Regions from separate parts of the Pseudomonas fragariae (ex Marin et al. 2024) genome, predicted to be linked through region 3. Evidence: predicted binding sites of a transcription regulator. Region 3 holds the regulator's gene; each other region holds the start of a gene.
What was found. The regulator FliA, encoded in region 3, starts transcription of late flagellar genes. The targets are predictions, from matches to a motif close to CTAAAGTTTNNNNNNNNNNNGCCGNTAA.

Region 1 (6,830 bases), 2.1 Mb from region 3:
CCCTGCAGGTAAGCGTCGTCTGCCAGTGGCGCGTTGGTATCGCAGTCCAGATCCGCCAGCAGTTTCCGGTACAGCGAGACATGATTCTGCGCCTGTTCGCCGTCACCGAGCTCTTCAAGATACGTACGAATCAGGCCGTGGAAGCGGTAGTCCGCCCAGCGCGGCAGCAATCCGTATAGCCAGGCGCCGTCGACCATTTTGGTCGGTGCGACCTGCTGAATGAAATACATCGCGTGCGCTTTGTTCTTGAAAAACCGTCTCGGTTTTCCTGCGCGGCGTTGCTCGAGATAGAGCGCATATTGATCAGCCACGACCCCTACGTTCTGCTCCATCCACTGTTCAAGCGCTTCAGGCTGGGCCGGAAGGTCGCAGTGTTCCCGCTCGGCCAGGGCCAGGCAGTGATTCAGAAACAGGACCGCATCGTGTTGATGTTCGGGAGCACGTTCATTCATCCATGATTGATAGACGGTTTTTGAACGGGCTTCTTCAACGACGGTTTTGACGACGGCATCGCCTGTCATCACTTGAAGAGACGTCATGAAAATCGTACCTCGGCAGTTGAACATCACGTTGACGCAGTCATTCGGGACTTTCTGTTTTTCTATGCAGCGTAGATAAGTGAGTGCCTCGGTACAGGGAAATTCAGCGTAATTTTCCGGGCGCCGATAGGTGGCGATCGTGCTTATTCCAGGGGGCGATGGTCGCGCGGAAAAAATGCATTGCCGGTTCGGGTTTACATCAGCATCAGGTGGCCGTGGTACCGGCGTATGCCGCGTCTGATCAAAAAGGCTGAACGCAGGTATTTGAAGCAGGTCGTAACGTTCATGTCGTCGATAACGATGACGTATTCAGCCCATAAAAGGATGACCGAAAATGACCAATTATTTTCGCATGAGCGCCATTGCCGTTGTACTTTCGCTAGGTTCGCAAATGGCTGTTGCTGCTCAGGACGCTGATGATTTCGTAGAAGACGCTTCTGCTAAAGGCATCGCCGAAGTTCAGGTTGGCAAGCTCGCACAGGATGAGAAAGGTGTCTCTGCAGATGTGAAGGAATTTGCAAAGCAGATGGTCACGGATCACACCGCTGCCAATGAGAAGCTGGCTGCAATCGCAAAAAGCAAGAACCTTGAAGTGTCCGAAGACCCTATGCTGATGGACAAAGCCAAGGCAATGATTCTGGAGATGCGCGAGAAGTCGTTCGACCAGGCTTATGCCAACAATCAGGTCTCCGCGCATGAGCAGGCGATCAAGCTGTACAAGGAAGAGGCCGAGAATGGCAAGGATCCAGAGCTGAAGGCGTTTGCAAAGGCAACGCTGCCTACGCTGGAGAAGCATCTGGAGCATGCGAAAAAACTCGCTGCTGCGCATGGCGGTGATGCTGCCAAGAAGTAATTCCACTAGCCCGCATGACGGGATCTACACCCTGTAGACCGTCATGCGGCTGACGCTGTGAACCATGATTACTTTTTCGAAGTGGCCGCCTGGGTTCCGCCCTGTTCGGCGATCTCCGTGAGCTTTTCGTCTGCGCCTTTTTCTTCCGCCAACGTTGCACTCAACAAAGCGGCTGCCTCTTTCATATTTAAATGTCTGGCCATTGCGATGAGTGTGCCGTAACTGGCGATCTCGTAATGTTCGACCTTCTGGCATGCCCCGATCAACGCGGCATCGAGCACTGCACCTTTTTCGATCTCTTCCAGCAATTCCTTGCTTTCTTCGATCAGACCTTCCATGGCCGCGCACTTCATGCGTTTCAGCTTCAGACCAGCGCCTTCCACCAATTCATCGATACGATCGATCTGAGCCTGAGTTTCTTCAAGATGAGCCTTGAAGGCTTCTGCCAGCAGTGGATTGGTCGAAGCGCGTGCCAGACGCGGGAGTGCTTTGGTAATTTGCTTTTCAGCGCTGTAAACGTCTGAAAGTTCGTGAATGAACAAATCTTCTATCGTCGTGCGAGTCATGTTCTTGCCCTTTTCAGCGAAGAGAGACTTGTCCACAGGCGAGCGGATTGCCTGCTGGCCTGTGGACAAGTCGGGTTTGATGCGCTGTGAGATCAGCGCCGTGGCAGGTTGTTTTCAAGCAGGGTTCCAACGCCGAAACCCTTGATCGCCATCACCACCTGGAAGCCTCGGCGTGCACGCAGCGCCTGGGCTTCGAAGGCACGAAGCCCTTTTACAAATACCGCGTCGCTCAAGGCGGTATCGAACTCGCCCTGCGGCGAAGGGGATGTGCTGGAGCGAAGTTTCTTCATGATTCCATTCTCCTGAACATAACAAGGGTTGCCGTTTCAGGCATCTTTGCCCTGGACCAGACCAGAACCCAGGTCCGCCCCGGTGATCGGGTTGGCGGCCGGGTCGGACTGGGTCCGTTCCTTCATCATTTCCAGCGCCTCGGTGTCCTTTTCATTGAGCGTGACCGAGGCCGTACCATCGCCGCCATCGACAGCCGCTTGTGGCGATTCCACATACTCCCAGTCGCCGCCTTGATTCCAGGCGCCGCGTACATTGGATTCGCCGGACATGTTGAAGTACTTGTTGGTGAATTCCGGCATGCCCGGCAGCTTGCCCTGCGGGAAGTTGGGCTGGATGGCGTGCAGGGCTTTTTCAAACGACAACTGGTGTGCGATTTCCCGAGTCATGAGAAAGCCCAGCGCTTCTTTAACGCCAGGGTCATCGGTCACGTTCATCAATCGCTCGTAAACAATCTTGGCTCTTGATTCTGCGGCGATGTTGGAACGGAAGTCCGCTGTTGGTTCGCCGATGGTATCGATATAAGCCGCTGTAAAAGGCACACCGGCAGAATTGGTCAGCGGCGCACCGGAGCCGTATAGCAGGCTGGTGATATGTGAGTCATTGCCATTACCGTTGATAGCGCGATACAACTCGCCTTCTTCTTCGATGCCTTCAGCCAATTGACCTTTGGCGCCCTTATTGAGCATGACAATAATGGAACCGACGATTTCAAGGTGGCTCAGTTCTTCGGTGGCGATATCCATCAGCAGGTCCTTACGGCCTGGATCTTCTTCACTCAACCCTTGAGTGAAGTAGCGGCCGGCGGCGGCCAGTTCACCCTGAGCCCCACCGAACTGCTCAAGCAGAAGGTTGGCCAGTCCAGGATTGGGTCTTGCTACGCGTACGGTATATTGAAGTCGCTTGTTATACATGAACATGTCGTATCCTCAGGCTTTGATCTCTCGGGAAGCGTCAACCCATGTGCATGGGCTCGATTCAACGCAGTCACAGGTTATGAGAGACTGAGGAGCACGATCGTTACTGCTAACTTTTTTAAAGAGGACCGACGGTGTTTAAACTGCCGTTCAATAGAATTTTATTATTCCCTATGCTGCGCTGAATGTCCGTTCATCGTGGCGGAGAAGCCTATTTTAACCGGCTCGGCGGCCGTCACTGTTTCCCGCTGAAAACAGCGTAAAAGTGCAGTTATAAACAAACTCTATCGCCAACTAAACCCTAGGGTTCAGTTATAAAGATACATCAGGTTATGGCTAAATGATATCATTTAAATGATGGCATTAATATTTTGAATTTTTTGAAACTGCTGTGATCTGTTTTGCGAGTCGACAAAGCAGGAGCACCACAATGGCTGATGAAAAACACTACCGTATCGATTACCTGCTGCATGGCAGTTACAAGACGTTCTACATAAGAGCAGGCGCCATGGACAATAAAGAGGCCTGGCACTGGGCTTCAGTGGATGCCGGGTTCGGTGCGATCCCCAAGTACCGTTCCGACCCGGTGCCGAAGCTGAGCAAGCCTCAGGCGGAAAAGCTCGGTTTGTCGAACGTGGAGTGGGCGAGGGCTTGAAGAGCCCTCGATCACCTCGATACGACACCTACCGTCGTGCGTCACGATGTCGCACGACGGTATTTCTCTTTTGCAAAGTCTACGGTCGCCAGACTGTCAGATGAACAGTTGTTTCCCGCCTGATTGACCTGAATACCCTCATTCGAATCATGCCTGCCGCAAGCGTATTAGCGGTAAAGCGCTCTCGCCCGCCATTCGCCCCATGATCCTGACCTCACGTTAACCGTGGCTTGGTCGATAGCCCGGGTATCAGGCTATAGCACCCATTGAACTTCCTGACAGGCCACTGCTCTCAAGTGATGTCAATGTGCCTCTATCTGAATGGATGACCTCGTTCAGCACGGCATAGCTGCCCTGTACTACCCGTGATGCAAAGAAAGGAGCTTTTCCGCCCGGATCGGACACCCTAATTAAAAAGAGAACACTATGAACATCCTTTCGCCTGGTATCTACCTGACCAATCGCCTGCGTTTCCCTGCCAAGTTTGCCGTTTTAGCCATCATTATCGTTATCCCGCTGATCGTTCTCGGTCTTCGGGTTTTCAACAGCCTGAATGCAAGCATCGACACGGTCGCGCAAGAGCGCGTCGGCCGTGAATACCTGCAATTGACCACCCCCGTGCTGCGAACTTCCATGCTCCAGCGCGCGGCCAGTAACCGTCTGCTCGCCGGCGATGCCTCTGCCGCTCAGGATGTGATCAGCAATCGCGCTCAGCTCGAAACCGCTCTTGCCAATCTTGCCGACATGGACGCACGCCAAGGGCAGCAGCTGGAAACCGAGAACCGCGTACAGCGCCTGCGTGAAAGCACCCGCTCCCTGATGGACAGTATCAAGCCAGGCCTGTCGCAGGATGAAGTATTCGCCCAGTGGAACGAGCAACTGGCCCAGACTCTCAACTTTATCTACTACGTCTCGGCGACCTCAGGCATGGTGCTGGACGAAGATTACGCCTCGCTGTTTCTGATCGACCTGAGCACCATCCGTATGCCTCGGGAAATCAACGTCGCCGGTCAGATCCGCGGCATCACGGCAGGTTTGGTAACCGGTCAGGGGCTGAGTGTATCGATGCGCGGCTCGCTGGAAAGCCTGCTGAAGATCGAACTGCAATTTCGGGCGGAGCTGGAGCAAAGCATTCGACTGCTCAAGCGCCGTTCGCCAGAGCTGGCCGCGCGCATCAGTGACCCGATCACTGCCGCTACTGCAGCGATGGACAGCTTTCGCGGCGACCTGCACGCGTACGTAAAAGGCACAGAGTTTTCGGTGCAGCAGGGTCAGGCGCTGAGTGCGCGCGGCAACGTGGTTGTCTCGGGCCTCTACAAGGCTCAGGACGAAATTCAGACCGCGCTTCAGGATGAGTTGAATTCTCGCTACGACGCCCTGGTGCTGCAACGCGAAGTCGTGATTGCCATGTGCGTGATCATGGGTTTGTTGCTGCTCTACGCGTTCTGCAGCATCTACCGCGCCTTGCGCCTGACCATCGACAGCCTGCTGGGCGTTACCCGACGTCTGGGCGAGGGCGATCTGAGTGCACGCGTAGCGGTCGTCAGCAAGGACGAAGTGGCGGATATCGCCAACGGCCTGAACCTGATGGCCGACGCCTTCGCCAGCTCCATCTCGCACATGGACCGCACCTCTTACGAACTGACGGATGTAGCGTCCCGGCTGGGCGCATCCATCGGCCTGGCCAAGCAGTCGATGAACGCGCAGCAGGCTGAAACGGAGCAAGTGGCGACCGCGATCAACGAGATGACCGCGAGCGTCGCCGATGTGGCGCAGAACACCGAAGGTGCTGCGCTGGCCGCCGATGAAGCGAATACTGCATCGCGTAACGGCCTGCGCATCATGCACCAGGCACACTCGACCATTCAGGCGCTGGCCGAAGAAGTGGAACTCAGTGCCCAGAAGGTCCAGGCGCTGGCCCTGCACAGTCAGTCGATTGGTGGTGTTATCCAGGTCATCAGCACCATTGCCGATCAGACCAACCTGTTGGCCCTCAATGCCGCCATCGAAGCTGCACGGGCAGGTGAGCAGGGTCGCGGATTTGCCGTGGTGGCTGATGAAGTCCGCACGCTGGCTTCGCGCACTCAGGCGTCGACCGAAGAAATTCGCGGCATCATTCAGCAACTGCAAGGTGCGACCGACGCTGCCGTGCAGCAGATGCAGGCCGGGCAGCAGAAGGCTCATGCGTGCATCAGTGCCGCCAGCGATGCCTCGGGCAGCCTGTCGAGCATCAGTCAGGGCGTGGAGCGTATCGTCGAGATGAACACGCAGATCGCCAGTGCCGCCGTGCAGCAGCATGCGGTCTCCGAAGACATCAACCGCAATGTCATGGAGATTCGTAACAGCTCCGGTACGTTGATGCTGGGTATCGACAACAACGCGGTTACCGCCGATGAACTGGCGCGGGTCGCCAGCGACATGCGCAATGTCGTGGCGCGTTTCAAACTGATTGCCTGATTGAATCGGGGGCTGTTCAGCCCCCGATTTCCCTCCCGAATCGGCGCGCTCGCGCGGATTGCCTTTTTCCGATCAAGTTTTGCTCTTCTGCGGCCGATAGCTCTGGCGCGCGGGTTTGCTGTCCATAAAAACAAATCTCAGCTCTTTCGTTGCGCACAAAAAAGCATCTTCAGGAGATTTTATGAACAGCAGATTTGCGAATATCAGCGTCAACATGAAGTTGGCATTGGGCTTTGGGACCGTTCTTTTCTTCACGGCTGTCCTCGCCCTTGTTGGCTGGATCAGCCTCGACAAGCTCATCTATCGCACCGACCGCATCGGCGATATCACCAGGCTGAGTGACAACCTGACCAATCTGCGAGTCGCGCGTTTGCAATACATGCTGACTGACGGCGATGAAACCGCAGCACAGAATATGCAAAGCAAGCTGGATGTGTTCAAGGCGCAGCAGCAATCACTGCTCGTCAGCTTCAACAATCCGGTCAACCTCAAGCCGCTGCGCGAGCTGGCCGATGTCACCCGCGACTATGAGGCATCCCTGAACAGCATGCGCGC
Region 2 (6,830 bases), 3.1 Mb from region 3:
CGTGATTCCAGAAAGCCTTTTGGCTTGTCCTGAAGGGCGGCATTCACCAACTTGGCGGCGTCCATGCTGCGTGCGACCAGCAGGGTTTGCGTCTGGTTGTTCAGGGTGTAGGGTTGATCGTATTGATCGAGCAGTGTCCAGGAGGACAGGCGCTCGCCGACTTGCAGCGCATTGGCGGTGAGGGGCAGCAAGGCCAGCAGCAGGATGGGCAGGAGCTTCACAGGTCGATCCTCGATAAAAGCAGCGCCTGCGGACATTTATCGCACGCGATCAAAAAATGAATTGCCAGTCTACACCCCTGCATTCACTCTTCCAGTCATGGCAACTTGAACGCTAAGCTTGGCCCTATGGATGACTCAGACTACCTGCGCCTGTTGACGATCCAGGCCGAACAAGCCAACGCCTTTCTTTCCAATGCGCGGAAGTGGGAGCGTGAGCGCTGGGTTTGTCAGCGCCTGTTGCAGGGGCTGAACATTGCCCATCGCAATGAGGACTTCACGCCTGCCACTCAGGAGCCGCCGGATGTGCTGTTTCGTGACGGGCGCTTCGAGGTGTTTTTCGTGCTGGATGAGGGGCGGCGTCTTAATGACGAGTGGCGCGAGGAGTTGGCGCGACGACGAAGCGCGTTCTCGTTGAGCCAACTGGTACGTCGGGAGGCCAAGCCCAAGCGGATTCCGGCCTCTGACCTGCTGCACCGACTCGCCCCTACCCTGCGCAAGAAATCCACCAACTATCGCGAACGCGGCATTGATCTGGGCGGGCTGGATATCATCGCCTTCGCCAGCCTCAAGCGCGAGGTGCTGGACCTCAACAGTCACTTTCCACCACCGACCGAGTACTTGCGTCAGGGCTGGCGCTCGTTGTCGCTGGTGGGGCCGACCTTCGCTCGGGTATTGTTCGCGCATCCGGGCGCTCCGGATTTTCTGCGTACCAATCTGGGGCGCAGTGTCGTTTTCGATGTTGGAATCAGTTTATGAGCCCCTTGCAGGAACTGCTGGCCGATGTGCCTCAACAAGGTCGTGTGCGCTGGATCGGCGTGCGTCCGCAATCGCGGGTCGAGATGATCGAGCTGGATGCCGTGGAAGCACGTCGTGAAGCAGGTCTGACCGGCGATCACTCGCGGCCCGGCCCGCGCAATGCGCGGCAGGTGACGTTGATCCAGTGGGAACATCTGGCAGTGGTTGGCTCGTTGCTGAACCGCGCGGCGGATAACCCTATCGTGCCGCAGGATTTGCGGCGCAATCTGGTGATCAGCGGCATCAACCTGTTCAGCCTGAAGAATCGACGTTTCCGGATCGGTCAGGCGATTTTCGAAACCACCGGCTGGTGTCAGCCGTGTGCGCGACTTGAGCAGCGTCTTGGTCACGGGACGTTCCAGGCGGTGCGCGGGCATGGTGGAATCACTGCGCGAGTGTTACAAAGCGGAATCATCCGCCTGGACGATACGCTGCAGGTCGAGCCGCTGGAAATCACCGATCCCTGGCCCCCTGCCCGACAGCACGCCTGAGACAAGGGATAAATTGAGCAGACACCTGAACCCGGAACCGCAAAGGTGTGTCGAAGAGTACCTTCAGGCACACCGGCATCCAGTCGAGCGCAGGCCGCTCCTGACCCGGGCAGTGTGGTGATGAACCCTTTATTGAGCCTTCTGACGCTATGAGCTGCCTTGCGCTCGCGAAGATCGAGCTCCCCCCGAATTCCTTAAACCTTCCGAGTAATCCTTATGACGCATCGTATTGTTATCGTTGGCGGAGGCGCTGGCGGTCTGGAGCTGGCTACCAGTCTGGGCAAGACCCTTGGCAAGAAAGGCACGGCCAGTGTCACGCTGGTTGATGCCAACTTGACGCATATCTGGAAACCGCTGTTGCACGAAGTGGCTGCCGGTTCGCTCAACTCGTATGAGGACGAGCTGAACTACGTGGCTCAGGCCAAGTGGAACAACTTTCAGTTTCAGCTCGGGCGCATGACCGGTCTGGACCGCGCCAGCCGCCAGATTCATCTGGCCGAGACGCTGGATGAAAACGGCGCAGAACTGGTTCCGGCACGCAGCCTGGGTTACGACTCGCTGGTCATCGCCGTGGGCAGCACCACCAACGACTTCGGCACCAAGGGCGCGGCAGAGCACTGCCTGTTTCTTGACAGCCGCAAACAGGCCGAGCGCTTTCACCAGCAACTGCTCAACCACTACCTGCGCGCCCACGCCGGCCAGGCCGACAGCGCGCAGGAAATCACCGTGGCCATCGTGGGTGCCGGTGCAACCGGTGTCGAGCTGGCGGCAGAGCTGCACAACGCGGCACATGAGCTGGCGGCTTACGGGCTGGGTCAGATCAAGCCGGAAAACCTGCGCATCACGGTGATCGAAGCCGGGCCACGGGTGTTGCCCGCGCTGCCCGAGCGCATCGGCGCGCCGGTGCACAAGACGCTGGAAAAGCTCGGCGTGACGGTACTGACCAATGCAGCAGTCAGTGAAGTGACGGCTGATGGCTTGATCACCGCTACCGGGCAGGTCATCCCGGCCAGCCTGAAGGTCTGGGCGGCAGGTATTCGTGCCCCGGCCTTCCTGCATGAGCTGGATGGCCTGGAAAGCAACCGGATCAATCAGTTGCAAGTGTTGCCGACGCTGCAAACCACCCGTGACGAAAATATCTTCGCCTTCGGTGACTGCGCGGCCTGCCCGCAAAAAGGCACCGACCGCAACGTCCCGCCGCGCGCTCAGGCCGCCCACCAGCAGGCATCCTTGCTGGTCAAATCGCTACGCTTGCGGATTGAAGGCAAGACATTGCCGGAGTACACCTACAAGGACTACGGCTCGCTGATCTCGCTGTCGAGCTTCTCGGCCGTCGGCAATCTGATGGGTAACCTGATGGGCAGCGTGATGCTTGAAGGCTGGCTGGCGCGGATGTTCTACGTGTCGCTGTACCGCATGCACCAGATGGCGCTGTACGGCACCTTCCGTACCCTGATGCTGATGCTGGGCAGCAAGATCGGTAAAGGCACCGAGCCGCGGATGAAGCTGCACTAAGCCACACCAGACGAGAGGCGTACGGGAAAACACTATCGTGCCCATGCTCCGTAGCGTGAGGAACGATCATCTCGACTATCGTGCGGCGCTCTGCGTCGCATGCCATTCCGGACGCTCCGCCTCCTCTTGACGACGCAGAGCGTCGTGAACTGCATTCCCACGCTGGAGCGTGAGGAACGATCACCCCACTATCGTGCGGCGCTCTGCGTCGCATGCCTTTCCGGACGCTCTGCGTCCTCTTGCGACGCGGAGCGTCGTGAACCGTATTCCCACGCTGGAGCGTGCGGAACGATCATCTCACTATCGTGCGGCGCTCTGCGTCGTATGCCATTCCGGACGCTCCGCGTCCTCTTGCGACGCGGAGCGTCGTGAACTGCATTCACACGCTGGAGCGTGCGGAACGATCATCTCACTATCGTGCGGCGCTCTGCGTCGCATGCCTTTCCGGACGCTCTGCGTCCTCTCCCTAGTGAATCCGGCTGTTCTGCCAACGCGTTCGCTGCGCCGACTTGCGATGCCCCGAATACCCGCTATTTTTAACAGGATCGGGTTGTGCGCCAAGCGACCGGACGGAAGGCTCTCGTACTGGTATCAAGTTTGTCTGCGGCGCGCAGATAACCATTGAGTCGTGTACAACGCTGCACTGTTCAGGGATCGAACCCATGATGTCGAATCAATACAGTAGTGCTCCTGCAGAAAATCATCCGCGTTTCATCTGGTTCTCACTCATTCCTGTCATACCCGCCATTGCCTGGATTCTCACGCAGTTCGGCACGGGTACGGCCAATCTGGTGGCGTGTGCTGCACTGCTGGCGATCGGTCTCGGCGCCTGTGCCTTGGCCGCCCGCTCCCAACAGACCCAAGTGCGCCGCGCCGTGGCTCAGGCGCTGGATCACCACCAGGCGCATAGCGCTCAAAGCAGCGCAATGGCGTCCAATGTCCAGTTCAATGAAATCCTCCTCGGTGCCATGCCGATCTGGGCCAAGCAGGTCGAGAGCTCGCGCCAGCAGACCGAAACCGCGATTGTCGAATTGAGCACGCGTTTCATGGGCATTTCCGAGCGCCTGCAGGAAACCGTGCAGGCGTCGCAGCACGCTGCCGGTGAGCTGGACGGTCAGAATGCCGATGGTGCGCTGAAAGTGTTGTCGCAAAGCGACAGCGAACTAAGCCGGGTAATCGACTCGCTCAAATCCACTCAGGCCAGCCGCGACCAGACGCTCTCCCAGGTGCGCAGCCTCACCGCCTACACCGGCGAATTGCGCACCATGGCCGCCGACGTTGCGGCGATTGCCGCACAGACCAACCTGCTGGCCCTCAACGCGGCCATCGAGGCGGCGCGTGCCGGTGAAGCGGGTCGCGGCTTTGCCGTGGTGGCCGACGCGGTGCGCAGCCTGTCGAGCAAGTCCAGCGAAACCGGTCAGCAGATGTCCGCCAAGGTCGACATCATCAACAACGCCATCACCCAGCTGGTGCAGGCCGCATCGAGCGGTGCCGATCAGGACAGCCATTCGGTGGCCGCTTCCGAACAAAGCATTCAGAACGTACTGGAGCGCTTCCAGAGCATCACCGGTCGTCTGGCCGAGTCCGCCGACCTGCTCAAGCAGGAGAGCTACGGGATTCGCGACGAAATGACCGAGGTCCTGGTGAACCTGCAGTTTCAGGACCGGGTCAGCCAGATTCTCGCCCACGTACGCGACAACATCGACTCGCTGCACGCGCACCTTCTGCAGGCTAGCCAATCCCCTGATGAGGCGGTCGCCATCGACGCCCGGCAATGGCTGGCGCGCATGGAGTCCACCTACGCGACCGACGAGCAACGTCGCACTCACCGAGGTGAATCGGCAGCACAGCAGGATTCGCAGGAAATCACGTTTTTCTAGGAGTAAATCATGGCTAAGAGTGTATTGGTGGTCGACGATTCAAGCAGCGTCCGGCAAGTCGTCGGTATCGCGCTGAAGAGTGCCGGATACGACGTTATCGAAGCCTGTGACGGGAAGGATGCACTGGGCAAGCTCACCGGGCAGAAAGTGCACCTGATCATCAGCGACGTTAACATGCCGAACATGGACGGCATTACTTTCGTCAAGGAAGTGAAGAAGCTGGCCAGCTACAAGTTCACGCCCATCATCATGCTGACCACAGAATCCCAGGAATCGAAAAAGGCCGAAGGTCAGGCCGCAGGCGCCAAGGCGTGGGTCGTCAAACCGTTTCAGCCGGCACAAATGCTCGCAGCGGTTTCCAAGCTCATCCTGCCCTGAGACCCAGGTCCCTGGAGGCCAGCATGCCCACGCCAGACGAGAGCGCCAACGACACTGCACGCGTGCAGATCGACGGCGAGTTGACGATCTACACCGTGACCGAACTGGCCGCCAGGCTATTGCCACAGATCGGCGCTGCGGCACGCCTGGAAGTTGACCTTTCACAGGTCACCGAGATGGACGGCGCCGGCCTGCAACTGCTGGCAGTGATCCAGCGTGAAGCCGGCAAGACCGGGACTTCGCTGCACCTGACCGGGCAAAGCAAGGCAGTCAGTGAAACCTTCGAGTTATGTAATCCGGGTGTCGTGCTGTAGCGCGTCCATTTGCAGTACTGCCCAGTGATCGATCAAGGAAGTCATCGTGAGTATTAATCTCGATCAGGCACAGCAGACGTTCATCGTTGAAGCGCGAGAGCTTTTGCAGGCCATGGAGGAATCCCTCCTGCAACTCGAAAGCGAGCCCGGCGACCTGGACGCGATCGGCGCGGTCTTCCGCGCAGCGCACACCATCAAAGGCTCGGCCGGACTGTTCGGGCTGACGCCTATCGTCAGTTTTACTCACATCGTCGAGGACGTACTGGATCGCCTGCGTGAAGGCAGTGTTTCGGTGAACGCCGAGCTGATCGCCGTGCTGCTCAAATCCGGCGATCACATGCTTGAGTTGATCGACGTGGTCGCCAGCCGTGGCGAGCAACTGCAGCAACCTGCACTGGAGCGCGAGGCAGCGCTGCGTCAGGCGTTGCAGGTCTTCCAGGCACCGGCCAGCGCCAGCGCCGCTGACATCGCAAGTGCGCAGGTCGTCAGCGATGATGAACAGTCAGCCGACGTGCTCTGGCATATCTCGCTACGTTTTGGCGTGGATGTGTTTCGCAACGGCATGGACCCGCTGTCGTTCCTGCGCTACCTCAATACCCTGGGGCAGATGGTCCAGGTCACGACGCTGACTGACAGTATTCCAACAGTTGAGGCGTGGGACCCGGAATCCTGCCACCTGGGTTTCGAAATAGATTTCCGCTCGGCCGCCGGTCACGCCGCGATCAACGAAGTCTTCGATTTCGTGCGTGAAGACTGCGCCGTGGAAATCACCCCGGTGAACGAGACGCCAGACCACGTCGGGCCTACCGGTACCGAACTGGTCTCGCAGCCCGAGCACAGCCATGTGGTGGCCAGCGGCGAACTGCTGGGCGATCAGCGCGCAGTGCCACGTACGCCGGCAACGGCAACGGCAACGGCTGTGGAGCGCCCCGTCTCGGCCAGCGAGCAGAAAAACAAGGATGGCCGCTATGTGCGCGTCAACGCCGACAAGCTCGACGAGCTGATCAATCTGGTCGGCGAGCTGGTCATTGCCAGCGCCGGCGCCAGCCTGCTGGCCAAGTCGTGCGACAACGACCCGCTTCAGGAAGCCAGCTCGACGGTGTCGGGGCTGGTCGAGCAGATTCTGGATGGCGCGCTGCACCTGCGCATGATCCCCATCGGCGACACCTTCAATCGCTTCCGCCGCGTGGTGCGCGATGTCAGCCAGGAACTGGGCAAGGACATCGACCTGATCAT
Region 3 (6,830 bases):
CGTGATCTGCGACACTTCCTCGGCTTGAGGCATGTGCGGATCAATGTGAAAGTTTACGATTGCACTGTGCAGCTCACGAGTCAGCTTGCCCACTTCCTGATAAAGGCCGCGGTCGCGTGTCTGATTGAGTTCGTGGATCAGTTGCACAGCGTCACCGAAACGACCCTTTTCAAGGCTGGTGACAAGTTCCTGCGCGTGTCTTTTTAAGGTCGACTCAAAGTCGGCCATCGAATCATTGTTATCCATAGCGCCCTCGCGGCTTGCATCAGCTATTGACGCGTTCAAAGATCTTGTCGATCTTGTCTTTCAGGGCTTGGGCAGTGAATGGCTTGACTACATAACCGTTCACCCCAGCCTGGGCAGCTTCAATGATCTGCTCACGCTTGGCTTCGGCAGTGACCATCAGCACGGGAAGGCTCTTGAGGCGTTCGTCCTTGCGGACTTCGCGCAGCAGATCGATACCGGACATGCCAGGCATGTTCCAGTCCGTCACCAGAAAGTCAAAGGCACCGCTCTGCAGCATCGGCAATGCGGTCAGACCATCATCCGCTTCCGATGTGTTGGTAAACCCCAGATCACGCAAAAGGTTCTTGATGATCCGCCGCATCGTTGAGAAGTCATCAACGATGAGGATTTTCATGTTCTTGTCCAATTCGACCTCCAAGCAGTCTTTAACGCGTTCAGCACCTGAACACGCTGTTCACTCAATACTGGCACAGCACACCCCCGGCTGTACGAAACGACGACGGGCTTGGCACAACAACAGGCAAAGACCTGAGAAACAAGCCCATCAAGGCAATGCCTGACAGGCTTCTGACGGGTCCATCCTGTTACCACGTAACGCTCTGCACAGCCGGCTTGCAGTCAACGCGCGGCCATAGACCGCACATTGCCTGTCAACGCGCTCGCCACTCCCCCAAACGCCCTCGCAAACGAGCTGCGCACTGGCTGTGTAACTGACTGACCCGAGATTCGCTGACCCCCAGAACCTCTCCGATTTCCTTGAGGTTCAGCTCTTCGTCGTAGTACAGCGCCAACACCAGACGCTCACGCTCTGGCAGATTGGCAATTGCATCGGCCAACGCAGCCTGGAAGCGCTCGTCTTCCAGGTCGCGCGACGGCTCAAGCGAACCGCTTGCGCCATCCTCGTGCAGCCCTTCATGATCGCCGTCCTGCAGCAGGTCGTCGAAACTGAAGAGGCGGCTGCCCAAGGTATCGTTCAAAATCCCGTAGTAATCATCGAGACTTAACTGGAGTTCGGCCGCAACCTCGTGATCTTTAGCGTCACGGCCGGTTTTAGCTTCAATTGCCCGAATTGCGTCACTCACCATGCGCGTATTGCGGTGTACCGAGCGTGGCGCCCAGTCCCCCTTGCGCACTTCATCGAGCATCGCACCACGGATGCGGATGCCGGCATAGGTCTCGAAACTCGCACCCTTGGTGGAATCATACTTGGTGGAGACTTCAAGCAGGCCGATCATGCCGGCCTGGATCAGATCCTCGACCTGCACGCTGGCCGGCAAGCGCGCCAGCAGATGATAAGCGATACGCTTGACCAAGGGCGCATAGCGCTCGATCAACTCGTATTGTGAATTACGGGAAGTCTTGCTGTACATCTGGTAGCCGCTCGCAGTCATTGCACAGGCCCTGCACTGGTCTGGTGAACGAGTCGCTCAACGAAGAACTCGAGATGACCCCGCGGGTTGGCTGGCAACGGCCAGGTATCAACCTTCTGGGCAATGGCCTTGAAGGCCAGTGCACATTTGGAACGCGGGAATGCTTCGTAAACGGCGCGCTGTTTCTGTACAGCCTTGCGTACGCATTCGTCGTACGGCACGGCACCTACATACTGCAGCGCAACATCGAGAAAACGATCCGTCACTTTGGTCAGTTTGGCGAACAGGTTGCGCCCTTCCTGCGGGCTCTGTGCCATGTTGGCCAGCACCCGGAAGCGGTTCATGCCGTAATCGCGGTTGAGCAGTTTGATCAGGGCGTAGGCATCGGTGATCGACGTGGGCTCGTCGCACACCACCAGCAGCACTTCCTGAGCGGCGCGCACGAAGCTGACCACCGACTCGCCGATACCGGCGGCTGTGTCGATCACCAACACATCGAGGTTGTCGCCAATCTCGCTGAACGCCTGGATCAGGCCGGCATGCTGAGCGGGCGACAGATGCACCATGCTCTGGGTGCCGGACGCAGCGGGTACGATCCGAACCCCGCCCGGCCCCTGCAACAGCACGTCGCGCAACTCACAACGCCCCTCGATGACATCGGCAAGCGTGCGCTTGGGCGTCAACCCAAGCAGCACGTCGACATTGGCCAGACCCAGATCGGCGTCCAGCAGCATGACGCGACGGCCGAGCTCGGCGAGGGCCAGTGAAAGGTTCACTGACACGTTAGTCTTACCGACGCCACCTTTGCCACCGGTCACCGCGATAACCTGTACGGGATGCATGCTGCCCATGTTATTTCTTTACCTTGTCTTGCGTAGACCGAAACCACATCGAGGGCTGCACGTGCGCAAATGAACACCGCATGGCAGACCGTTGACGCAGGGACATTCCAATAATATCCATCACTTAACCCACTCTCTTGCCAGGGGTGTGATAGAGGTCAGCAAACATATCAGCCATTGCTTCTTCACTAGGCTCATCCTGCATTTGCACACTCACCGCGCGGCTTACCAGTTGATGACGACGCGGGGTATGCAGGTCATCAGGAATGCGTGGTCCGTCCGTGAGGTAGGCCACAGGTAATTCGTGACTGATCGCCAGGCTCAGGACTTCACCGAGGCTGGCTGTTTCATCAAGCTTGGTCAGAATGCATCCGGCCAGGCCACAACGTTTGTAACTGTGATACGCGGCTGTCAGCACCTGCTTCTGGCTGGTGGTTGCCAGTACCAGATAGTTGCGCGACTTGATGCCACGACCCGCGAGGCTTTCCAGCTGCATGCGCAGCGCAGGATCACTGGCCTGCAGGCCGGCGGTGTCAATCAGCACCACGCGCTTGCGCAGCAGCGGTTCCAGCGCCTGAACCAGAGACTGGCCAGGATCGATATGGGTGACCGGTACGTTGAGGATGCGCCCAAGGGTCTTGAGCTGCTCCTGCGCGCCGATGCGGAAACTGTCCATGCTGACCAGTGCGATATTCTGCGGGCCGTACTTCAACACGTAACGTGCTGCCAGTTTGGCCAGCGTGGTGGTCTTGCCCATGCCGGCAGGACCGACCATTGCAATCACGCCGCCCTCTTCGAGCGGCTCGACTTCAGGGACGGCGATCATGCGGGCCAGGTGCGCCAGCAGCATGCGCCAGGCCTGACGAGGCTCGTCGATCTCCGGAATCATCGACAGCAGGTCGCGTGACAGCGGGCCGGACAGGCCGACACGTTGCAGGCGTCGCCACAGGTTGGCCTGCTGCGGACGAGTGCCCTGCAGCTGGTTCCAGGCCAGCGAGCCGAGCTGGACTTCCAGCAGCTCACGCAGGCCGTTCAATTCGGAGCGCATCGAGTCATAGGCGCGCTGGCCAATGGCAGGCTCGGCGGCCTGTGGCGGTGCATACGCGAATGGACGCGGCGGCTCTTCGAGTGTCGGCTCGATGTGCGTCTCGGCAGGGTTGCCCGGCTTGCCGGAAAACAGCTGCAGGTTGATCGATGCATCGCTGTCGCTGCGGTTGTTCAATTCGGCCTGGGCGGAAACGATACGCGACTGAGTCTTGCGCAACTCGTCTTCCAGCTCCATGTTCGGCACACGCGGTGCCAGGGCGGACAGCTTGTAATCCAGAGCGGCAGTCAGCTCTACGCCACCGGCAATGCGCCGGTTACCGATGATGGCCGCTTCAGCGCCCAGCTCATCGCGAACCAGCTTCATGGCTTGACGCATATCGGCGGCGAAAAATCGCTTAACTTGCATGACTCACTACCTCAGCCGTTTGGCCCGACAGTCGCTACGATGGTTACTTGCTTGTTGTCCGGAATTTCCTGATACGCCAGAACATGCATGTTCGGTACAGCCAATCGTCCAAATCGTGACAGCATCGCCCGGACAGGCCCTGCTACCAGAAGAATTACCGGCAACCCTTGCATCTCCTGACGCTGGGCGGCCTCGATCAACGAACGCTGGAGCTTCTCAGCCATGCTTGGCTCAAGAAGAACGCCTTCTTCCTGACCCTGACCAGCCTTCTGCAAACTATTGAGCAATATCTGTTCCAACCTTGGCTCCAGAGTGATAACAGGCAGCTCCGGCTCAACGCCTACAATGCTTTGGACGATTGCGCGGCTCAGACCCACGCGCACTGCGGCCACCAAAGCGGCGGTATCTTGACTCTTCCCGGCGTTGTTGGCGATAGCCTCTGCAATGCTGCGAATATCCCGCACAGGTACGTGTTCAGCCAGCAGCGCCTGCAGCACGTTGAGCAGCGAGGACAGCGACAGCACGCCCGGTACCAGCTCTTCAGCCAGCTTGGGCGAGCTTTTGGCCAGCAATTGCATCAATTGCTGGACTTCCTCGTGGCCGATCAGCTCATGCGAATGTTTGTAGAGAATCTGGTTCAGGTGGGTTGCCACTACCGTACTGGCATCGACCACGGTGTAACCCAGTGACTGCGCCTGACTGCGCTGGCTGATTTCGATCCACACGGCTTCCAGACCAAACGCCGGGTCTCTGGCGGTAATGCCGTTCAGGGTGCCGAACACTTGACCGGGGTTGATCGCCAGTTCGCGATCCGGGTAGATCTCGGCCTCGGCCAGAATCACACCCATCAGCGTCAGACGATAGGCGCTTGGCGCCAGATCGAGGTTGTCGCGAATGTGCACGGTAGGCATCAGGAAACCGAGCTCTTGCGAGAGCTTCTTGCGCACACCCTTGATACGCGCCAGCAACTGGCCACCTTGATTGCGATCCACCAGCGGAATCAGGCGATAACCCACTTCCAGGCCAATGATATCGATGGGCGTCACGTCATCCCAACCCAGTTCTTTGGCATCCTGAACACGGGTCGGCGAAGGCAGCAGGTCTTGCTGGCGCTGCACTTCGGCGATGGCCTCGACCTTCACCTGATTTTCTTTTTTCCACAACAGGTAGGCGCCGCCTGCGGCAACCAGCCCGAGACTGATAAAGGAAAAGTGCGGCATGCCCGGGACAAGGCCCATGACGATCATGATTGCAGCGGAAACCCCCAGCGCCTTGGGCGAGGCGAACATCTGACGATTGATCAGCTTGCCCATCTCTTCCGAACCGGAAGCACGGGTCACCATGATCGCTGCGGCGGTGGACAGCAGCAGTGATGGCAATTGCGCCACCAAACCGTCACCGATGGTCAACAGGGTATAAACACGGCCGGCGTCGGCGAAAGTCATGTTGTGTTGCAGGATACCGACCAGCATGCCGCCGATCAGGTTGATGAACAGAATCAGCAGACCGGCAATCGCATCGCCGCGCACGAATTTACTGGCACCGTCCATGGAACCGTAGAACTCGGCTTCCTGGGCGACTTCGGCACGGCGGCGCTTGGCTTCCGGCTGATCGATGAGGCCGGCGTTGAGGTCGGCGTCGATCGCCATCTGTTTGCCGGGCATCGCGTCGAGGGTAAAGCGTGCGCTCACCTCGGAAATACGGCCGGCACCCTTGGTGATAACCACGAAGTTGATGATCATCAGAATCGCGAACACCACGATACCGACGACGTAGTTGCCACCGATCACCACTTCACCGAAGGCCTGAATCACCTTGCCCGCCGCGGCGTGGCCGTCCTGACCGTGAAGCATCACCACCCGGGTGGAAGCCACGTTCAGCGCCAGACGCAGCAACGTGGCGACCAGCAGAATGGTCGGAAACACAGAAAAATCCAGCGGCCGCAGGGCGTACACGCAGACCAGCAGTACGACGATGGACAGTGCAATGTTGAACGTGAAGAACACGTCCAGCAGGAACGGCGGCATCGGCAACATCATCATTGCCATCATGACCAGCAACAACAACGGAACGCCCAACTGACCACGGCCCAGGCCTGTGATGTTGCTGCGTGCGCTACTGAGTAATTGAGAGCGATCCACTGATTCGTTACCTGCGCACTAGATCAAAACATTGACGCCGATGGCGCCCTGTATCGACCCTGTTGCAAAAATCTGTCCAACTTTTACAAAGCCAGTGGCGGTAAGGCTTTAGGCACAGAAGTCACGTAAATCCGGTGCGCTGAGCGCAGTCAGAAAATCTTCTCGTTTACCTGTGCAAGAACGGACGCGGAGCGTCCGGAACGGCATGCCCGCGCGGAGCATGGGCAGGTGTCTGCCGGAGAAATCTCGCTCCTCACGCTCCAGCGCGGGAAGGCCGTGGGTGACGCTCTGCGTCACAAACCTGCGCCGCACCACGCGTCCAGGAGCAGACTACGCGTCGCGCTGCAGGTCGGGCGGGATCTTGATGTCGCCCAGAGGGTCGGGGCGCTTGCCCTGACCGGCGCGGAACTGGCGGATCTGGTAGACGTAGGCCAGCACCTGGGCGACTGCCAGATACAGCCCGGCAGGGATCTCCTGATCAAGCTCGGTGCTGTAGTAGATAGAACGCGCCAGTGCCGCAGACTCCAGAATCAGGATCTCGTTATGCGCGCCGATTTCACGAATTTTAAGCGCCACCAGATCCGTACCCTTGGCCAGCAACATCGGCGCCCCGCCCTGCTCGGGATCGTATTTGAGGGCGACGGCGAAGTGTGTCGGGTTGGTGATGATCACGTCTGCTTCGGGAACGGAGGCCATCATGCGCCGCTGCGACATTTCACGCTGCAACTGACGAATACGTTGCTTGACCTCCGGGCTGCCCTCGCTGTTCTTGTGCTCG

Region 1: AC54XV_RS26920 (methyl-accepting chemotaxis protein) is a predicted target of FliA. The motif match lies at 4,032-4,059, and genes of this name have one in related genera.
Region 2: AC54XV_RS04545 (methyl-accepting chemotaxis protein) is a predicted target of FliA. The motif match lies at 3,613-3,640, and genes of this name have one in related genera.

Annotation. Positions count from the first base shown of each region.
Region 1 covers NZ_CM184369.1:6,172,089-6,178,918, reverse strand. Annotated here, with positions in the region: gene AC54XV_RS26950 (iron-containing redox enzyme family protein) at 1-539, opposite strand, end outside; gene AC54XV_RS26945 (DUF4142 domain-containing protein) at 874-1,392, shown strand; gene AC54XV_RS26940 (YciE/YciF ferroxidase family protein) at 1,461-1,958, opposite strand; gene AC54XV_RS26935 (hypothetical protein) at 2,051-2,248, opposite strand; gene AC54XV_RS26930 (manganese catalase family protein) at 2,285-3,166, opposite strand; gene AC54XV_RS26925 (DUF6555 family protein) at 3,594-3,818, shown strand; gene AC54XV_RS26920 (methyl-accepting chemotaxis protein) at 4,245-6,275, shown strand; partial or broken gene AC54XV_RS26915 (methyl-accepting chemotaxis protein) at 6,457-6,830, shown strand, end outside.
Region 2 covers NZ_CM184369.1:1,012,003-1,018,832, reverse strand. Annotated here, with positions in the region: gene AC54XV_RS04565 (hypothetical protein) at 1-221, opposite strand, end outside; gene AC54XV_RS04560 (DUF1780 domain-containing protein) at 348-977, shown strand; gene AC54XV_RS04555 (MOSC domain-containing protein) at 974-1,507, shown strand; gene AC54XV_RS04550 (NAD(P)/FAD-dependent oxidoreductase) at 1,724-3,022, shown strand; gene AC54XV_RS04545 (methyl-accepting chemotaxis protein) at 3,685-4,902, shown strand; gene AC54XV_RS04540 (response regulator) at 4,912-5,280, shown strand; gene AC54XV_RS04535 (STAS domain-containing protein) at 5,304-5,594, shown strand; gene AC54XV_RS04530 (chemotaxis protein CheA) at 5,641-6,830, shown strand, end outside.
Region 3 covers NZ_CM184369.1:4,113,911-4,120,740, forward strand. Annotated here, with positions in the region: gene AC54XV_RS17665 (protein phosphatase CheZ) at 1-246, opposite strand, end outside; gene AC54XV_RS17670 (chemotaxis response regulator CheY) at 266-640, opposite strand; gene fliA (RNA polymerase sigma factor FliA) at 897-1,637, opposite strand; gene fleN (flagellar synthesis regulator FleN) at 1,634-2,467, opposite strand; gene flhF (flagellar biosynthesis GTPase FlhF) at 2,583-3,911, opposite strand; gene flhA (flagellar biosynthesis protein FlhA) at 3,923-6,052, opposite strand; gene flhB (flagellar biosynthesis protein FlhB) at 6,383-6,830, opposite strand, start outside.